Regions from separate parts of the Rhizobium viscosum genome, predicted to be linked through region 1. Evidence: riboswitches for the same ligand, from Rfam matches in the RefSeq annotation. Region 1 holds a riboswitch; the other holds the start of a gene.
What was found. Region 1 has a riboswitch for S-adenosylmethionine ahead of metA (homoserine O-acetyltransferase MetA). Riboswitches for the same ligand answer to the same signal wherever they lie in the genome.
Positions count from the first base shown of each region.

Region 2: another riboswitch for S-adenosylmethionine. It lies ahead of H4W29_RS06785 (O-succinylhomoserine sulfhydrylase); the one in region 1 lies ahead of metA (homoserine O-acetyltransferase MetA).

Region 1 covers NZ_JADBEC010000001.1:2,051,396-2,055,017, forward strand. Annotated here, with positions in the region: gene H4W29_RS10180 (ABC transporter ATP-binding protein/permease) at 1-1,671, opposite strand, end outside; SAM riboswitch at 1,819-1,896, shown strand; gene metA (homoserine O-acetyltransferase MetA) at 1,944-2,867, shown strand; gene H4W29_RS10190 (aldose epimerase family protein) at 3,008-3,622, shown strand, end outside.
Region 2 covers NZ_JADBEC010000001.1:1,346,114-1,349,735, reverse strand. Annotated here, with positions in the region: gene apaG (Co2+/Mg2+ efflux facilitator ApaG/CorD) at 1-120, opposite strand, end outside; gene H4W29_RS06785 (O-succinylhomoserine sulfhydrylase) at 365-1,549, opposite strand; SAM riboswitch at 1,596-1,674, opposite strand; gene H4W29_RS06780 (2'-deoxycytidine 5'-triphosphate deaminase) at 1,748-2,842, shown strand; tRNA gene H4W29_RS06775 (tRNA-Gly) at 2,902-2,975, shown strand; gene H4W29_RS06770 (hypothetical protein) at 2,986-3,267, opposite strand.

The sequences.
Region 1 (3,622 bases):
GAGCAGCTTCGTCATCGTGCGCTGCCATTCCGGCTCCATGCCTTCGAGTACTTCGTCGAAGACGACCCAGCGCGGCTTGACGAGAAGCAGACGGGCAAAGCCGATTGCCTTCTGTTCATCGGCATCGAGAAGCTTGTCCCAGCGTGCGCGGCTATCGAGGCGGGCGACCAATGAATGCAAGCCGGCAGCCTCAAGCGCGGCTTCGACGGCTGCCGTGTCATAGTCTTCGGGTTTTTCGGGGAATGCGATCGCCTCGCGCAGCGTCCCACCCGGCACATAGGCGACCTGCGGGATGAACAGCATGTCGTCGATCGGCGGCAGACCCATCGTGCCGTGGCCCGAGGGCCATAGGCCGGCCATGGCCCGGAAGAGCAGGCGGCGGTTCACGCTGTGATCGCCGTTTATCATGACCTTTTCTCCGGCCTTGATCGTCACGTCTGTCTCGCGCAGGCGGAAGCCACCGCAGTCGTCAATATCCTCACCGAGCTTGGCAACAATCACCACATCCTTCAGCGTCAGCGTGTCGGGCGCCGTTTCCTCGTAGACAATGCCATCCTCGAACTTGAAGCCATCATCCATCTCCTGAAGCGCCTGGCGGAAATCGGTCACGCGCATCAGCGTGGCGCGCCATTCGGCAATCGGGCCAAAGTTGGCGACATACCAGCGCAGCGCCGTGTTGACCTGATTGAAAGCACCGACCGACATCATGAGCTGGCCGAAGGTGAGGCCGCCGGAGAAGTAGGCTGGCGCTGCAACGATGATCGGGATGACGATGACCAGCCAGCCATAACCCGCCGAGACCCAGGTCAGGTTGGTATTCGCCATGGCGAGCCGTTTGATGACAGCAAGGACATTGCTGATATTTTCATTGATGCGTTTGCGCTCGTTCTCTTCGCCGTGCGCCACTGTTATTGCCGGCATGTTTTCGTTGGCGTGCATCAGGGCGAAGCGCAGCTCTGCTTCCTGGGAGAAGCGGTCTGCATTGAGCTTGACGAGCTTGCGGCCAACGACCTGGCTCAATAGCGAGGCCGATGCGGCATAGAAGATCGCCGCCCAGACCATGTAGCCGGGAATGGTGAAGTTATAGCCACTGATACGAAAGATGAAGCCGCTTGAAAGCTCCCACAAAACGCCGATGAAGCTGACGAGAAGGATGGTTGACTGCAAGAGACCGAGAGCAAGATTGGTGGTGCTTTCGGCGAGGTTGCGAGAATCTTCATGCAAGCGCTGATCCGGATTGACGCCGAGGATGCCGATGGTGGAGAGCTTGAGGGCACGCTTGCGCTTGAACCATTGATCGACGAGATCGCGCGAGAGGCCTTCGCGCATGTAAAGGGCCGTCATCTGGTTCAGCCATGCTTGCAGCACGTTGAGCAGCAGCAGCGCGCCGGCGATCATCGCGAAGACTTCGAGCTGGCGGAAGAACTCGCCAAGATCACGACGCTCGAGGGAATCGTAGAAGGGAGCATTCCATTCGTTGAGGATCACCTGTCCGTAGGCGGTCGCCAGGATGATGACGACAAGCAGGATCGCAAGCCCCACGACCTTGCTGCGAACCTGCGAATTCCAGAATGCGGAGAACATCACTCCAAGTCGATATGTCAGGCTGAGATCATATCCCACCCGGTCCTGACTCTGGATGCCCTTCCCCCCTTTGACGTCAGTTTTCATTATTTTTTCCAAAATCGCCCATCACACCATTAATAACATGGGGGCGTTACTGGTCCATCAACAGATTCCACCACACATAAAGAAAGCGTGATGGCTTGTGCCGCTGCCTCTATTGACAGTTGATTCGCAGCGCGACTGGCGCTAATTAAGATGCCTCGTGGTGATTTGGCCGGCCGGCTTGCAGCCACGTTAAATAAGTCGCTAAAGGGCCGCGTGCGGACCGGTAGCGATTCTTTCGCCGCCGGTTTTTTATTTTGATCGAGTTGACCGCAATGCCCATCAAGATCCCCGATACGCTGCCCGCCTTCGAAACCCTTGTGAACGAGGGTGTGCGGGTGATGACCGAAACGGTGGCGATCCGCCAGGATATCCGCCCGCTGCAGATCGGGCTGCTCAACCTCATGCCGAACAAGATCAAAACCGAGGTGCAGATGGCACGCTTGGTAGGCGCTTCGCCGCTGCAGGTGGAATTCTCGCTGGTCCGTGTCGGCAACCACAAGGCCAAGAATACGTCTGAAGAACATCTGCTCGCCTTCTACCAGACCTGGGAGGAAGTGAAGCACCGCAAGTTTGACGGCTTCATCATCACGGGCGCGCCAATCGAGACGCTGCCCTACGAGGACGTTACCTATTGGAAGGAAATGCAGCAGATTTTCGACTGGACCCGGACGAATGTTCATTCGACCATGAATGTCTGCTGGGGTGCGATGGCGGGGATCTATCATTTCCACGGCGTGCCGAAGTATGAGCTGAAGGAAAAGGCCTTCGGCGTTTACCGCCACCGCAATCTCAAGCCGTCTTCGGTTTATCTCAACGGTTTCTCCGACAATTTCGAGGTTCCGGTGTCGCGCTGGACCGAGGTGCGCCGGGCCGACATCGAGAAAGTCGACGGCCTCGAGATCCTGATGGAATCGAGTGAGATGGGCGTCTGTCTCGTCCATGAGCCGAAGGGTCGGCGGCTCTATATCTTCAATCATGTGGAATATGATTCCACATCTCTCTCGGACGAATATTTCCGCGACGTGAATGCTGGCGTGCCGATCAAGATGCCGCACAACTACTTCCCGCATAACGATCCGGCGCTCGCGCCGCAGAACCGCTGGCGCAGCCATGCGCATCTGCTTTTCGGCAACTGGATCAACGAGATCTACCAGACGACGTCTTACGATATCGAAGAGATCGGCTCGGACATCTGAACGTCACCGGTCCGGTTTAGAAATGACGCCGTCGCATTTCTGCGGCGGCGTTTTGTTTTCCGGCCCTGCCCGGTTGCGGTTTGCGGCGAATGGGGGCAGGTTCCGGTTCCTGAATTCTAGGGATGGAGTGAGCGTCGATCATGGCGGACAAATTGGAACGGGAAGTTTTCGGACAGACGAAGGATGGAGAGGCCGTCCATCGCGTCGTCATCCGCGGGGGTGGACTGACGGTCAAGGTATTGAGCTGGGGTGCAGTCATCCAGGACGCGCGGCTAGAGGGTCATGATGCACCGCTCGTGCTCGGCTTCGAGGATTTCGCAAGTTACCTTGCTCATTCGCCCTTCTTCGGCGCGACGCCAGGACGCTGTGCCAACCGCATTGGCGACGGCAAGTTCACACTCGACGGCAAGGACTTCCAGCTCGAACTGAACGAGAAGGGCGTCACGCATCTTCACGGCGGCAGCAACAATATCGGTACACTCGTCTGGACGATCGTCGAGCACGAGTCCGACCGCGTCGTGCTGAAGATCGTCGATCCCGATGGCCGCGCCGGTTATCCGGGCAACTGCACGATCCAGGCGACCTATCGCGTGCATGGCAATGGCGAACTTTCCGTCAACTACGAGACGGTGACGGATCAGCCGACAATCGCCAATGTCTGCCAGCACTCCTATTTCAATCTCGACGGCCGGGAGGATGCACTGGCGCATGACATCATGATCGCCGCCGACCACTACCTGCCGACCAACGAGAAG
Region 2 (3,622 bases), 710 kb from region 1:
ATTATTGCTGATCACCACGCGATAACCCCAGACGTAACGATCGTCCTCCGGATCGGATTGCTCCTCCAGATAAAACGGCTCGACGACGACTTCGATATCTCGTGTGAGGGCGCGATACATGCCTTACACCTTAGTCAGGATATGTTACCCGTATCTTATACGAGGCCTCTCCCGTCAAGAAACGGTACAGTGATCGCGGCCTCACCACCCCCGGTTGGACCGCCTTTCGTTCATTAAGCCTAACTCTCAGTGTTAATTTCAAGGCAAATGCTGCGGTCGCGGCATGATCCTTGGCGCTCTACTCTTTGAAACCCTTCCACGGCCCGAAAATCGATGCCGATTTTCGGGCCGATGGAGAAGAAGATCAGGCCGAGACCTTGGCCAGAGCGCGGGCGAAATCCTCGACCAGATCGTCGGTGTCTTCGATGCCGGCCGAGAGGCGTACCGTGCCCGGCGAAATGCCGAGTTCGGCGCGGGCTTCGTCCGTCAGGTTCTTGTGCGTGGTCGTGGCCGGATGGGTGATCAGGCTCTTGGAGTCGCCGAGATTGTTGGAGATCTTGACGATATCAAGCGCGTTCTGCAGCGCGAAGGCCGCCTCCTTGCCACCCTTCAGCTCGAAGCAGACGAGTGTCGAGCCGCCCGACATCTGCTTGGCGATGATATCGGCCTGCGGATGGTCCTTGCGGCCGGGATAGATGACCTTGGCGACCTTGTTCTGCTCGGCCAGGAAGTCGGCGATCTTCGCGGCATTCTGTGTCTGCTGCTTGACGCGCAGCGGCAGCGTCTCGATGCCCTTCAGCAGCGTCCAGGCATTGAAGGGCGACATCGCCGGGCCTGTATGGCGGAAATAGTCGTGCAGGTTCTCGTCGATCCATTCCTTGTCGGAGAGAACGACGCCGCCGAGGCAGCGGCCCTGGCCGTCAATGTGCTTGGTTGCGGAATAGACGACGATATGGGCGCCGAGTTCTAAGGGCTTCTGGAAGAGCGGCGTCGCAAAGACGTTGTCGACGACGACCTTTGCGCCGATCTGGTTAGCAAGCTTGGCGACACCGGCGATATCGATCACTTCCAGCGTCGGGTTGGTCGGGCTTTCCAGGAAGAACACCTTGGTCTTCGGTGTAACAGCCTTTTCCCAGTTTTCGAGGTCGCGACCGTCGATCAGCGTGCAGTCGATGCCGTATTTCGGCGCCAGCGTCTCGACCACCCAGCGGCAGGAGCCGAAGAGCGCGCGCGCCGCGACGATATGATCGCCCGCCTTCAGCTGGCAGAGGATGGCGGCTGTGACGGCGGCCATGCCGGATGCCGTGGCGCGGGCATCTTCAGCGCCTTCCAGCATGCACATGCGCTTTTCGAACATGTCATTGGTCGGGCTGCCATAGCGCGCATAGATGAAACCTTCGGTCTCGCCCTTGAAGCGCGCTTCGGCGGCTTCAGACGTCTCGTAGACGAAGCCCTGCGTGAGATAGATTGCCTCTGAAGTCTCGCCATACTGCGAGCGCAGCGTTCCGCCGTGGACGAGTTGGGTTGCCGGGCGCCAGGTCTTGCTCATGCCATCACCACTTTCAAACAACAAAAAAACCGGCCGCAAAAGCAGACCGGTTTCACACCCGGTCTTTTTAGCCACTTATTTAACGTGGCTGCAAGCCGACCGGCCAAATCACCACGGGATAAATTTGCAATACTGCCGTTCTGCGCTTGCGTCAATTCCCCGACTTTGGTTTTGTCAGGACCGGATTATGGATGGAGCATGATGGCTCGCGAAACTGGAATTTTGGCTGACCGCGCAATTGCCGCGCTGTTTGAAACGGGGCGTCTTCAAAGCGAGCGCGAGCTTGATCGTGACCAGGTCCAGCCCGCCAGCCTGGATCTGCGGCTGGGCGCCAAGGCTTTTCGCGTGCGCGCCAGCTTCATGCCCGGTCCTTCCCATCTCGTCTCGGACAAGCTTGACCGCCTGAGCCTTCATGTCATCGACCTCAGCGAAGGCGCGGTGCTGGAAACCGGCTGCGTCTATATCGTACCGCTGATGGAGCATCTCGATCTGCCGGCCAACATGTCGGCTTCGGCCAATCCGAAGAGCTCGACCGGCCGTCTCGATATCTTCACCCGCGTCATCACCGATTACGCGCAGGAATTCGACAAGATCCCGGCAGGCTATTCCGGCCCGCTCTATCTCGAAATCAGCCCGCGCACTTTCCCCATCGTCGTGCGCCGCGGCTCGCGACTGTCACAGATCCGCTTCCGCGTTGGCCATTCGGTTCTGAGCGAGCCGGATCTTCTGAAGCTGCACGAGACGGAAACGCTCGTCGCCGCCAAGCAGCCGAACGTCTCCGGCGGCGGCATCGCGCTGTCGATCGATCTGACGGGCGACAAGGACGGCCTGATCGGCTATCGCGGCAAGCACCACACCGCCGTCGTCGACGTCGACAAGAAGGCACAGCACGATATCTACGATTTCTGGGAGCCGCTCTACAGCCGCGGCCGCAACGAACTGATCCTCGATCCGGATGAGTTCTATATCCTCGTCTCGCGCGAGGCCGTACATGTCCCGCCTGACTATGCGGCGGAAATGACGCCCTTCGACCCGCTCGTCGGCGAATTCCGTGTCCACTATGCCGGCTTCTTCGATCCCGGCTTCGGCCACGCCCCCGCCGGCGGGCGCGGCAGCCGCGCAGTGCTGGAAGTGCGCAGCCACGAAGTGCCCTTCATCCTCGAAGACGGCCAGATCGTCGGCCGCCTGATCTACGAACACATGCAGGAACAGCCTTCGAGCCTTTATGGCTCAGGTCTCGGCTCCAACTATCAGGCCCAGGGTCTCAAGCTCTCGAAGCATTTCCGCATCTGATCTGCGGTGATGCCGCGACTTGACAGCGGCGGCCATCTGTTGGAAGTCTCAAACGGTTGGCGGGTGTAGCTCAATGGTAGAGCAGCAGCTTCCCAAGCTGAATACGAGGGTTCGATTCCCTTCACCCGCTCCAACTGCTCCTCTCAATCACGTCCGAAAATGTTGATCGGCCGATATTGGCGGTGTGCGATCGCCAGCGTCCGATCCGGGCGGATGATATAGGTCTCCTCGACCTGCCGGCCGTACTGGTCGATGAAATTGTGCGGGAAGGTCGATCCAATAGGGGATTTCGTGAGTTTGGTGCGCGGCTGGCCGTTGTAGGTGATGCTGCCCGGAATAGGCTCGATGCCCGGGCCGTTATACTCGACAGTGGTGCAGCCGGCGAGCGCCAGCGCGCTGATCAGGCCAAGTGCGATCAGTTTCATGTTGGATGCCTTTCTTTCCGCAGCACGGTGCCATTCTACCGCAAATCGACGAAAGCTCACGACACAAACGGCGCCGGTGTCTTCAACCCTTCGAGAAGAGCTTTGCGACCAAGTTTACTGCTTGGTGAAAGTGAATCGGCCGACCATGTTGCCGCTCGTGGCGCGATCTGCTAGAGCAACGCTGTCGAAAAAGGCAGGACCGGATAAGGTAAGCCCGGTCCCTTCCATCATCGGAAGCTCTGCTCCGTGTTTCACACGAGAACCCGCGACGTGGCCCGCATGCGATGCGGCGTCCCGGCGGCATGCGGAGCGTTAGAGACGCACTCCTCCGGGATTTTATTCTCAAAGGAGACAA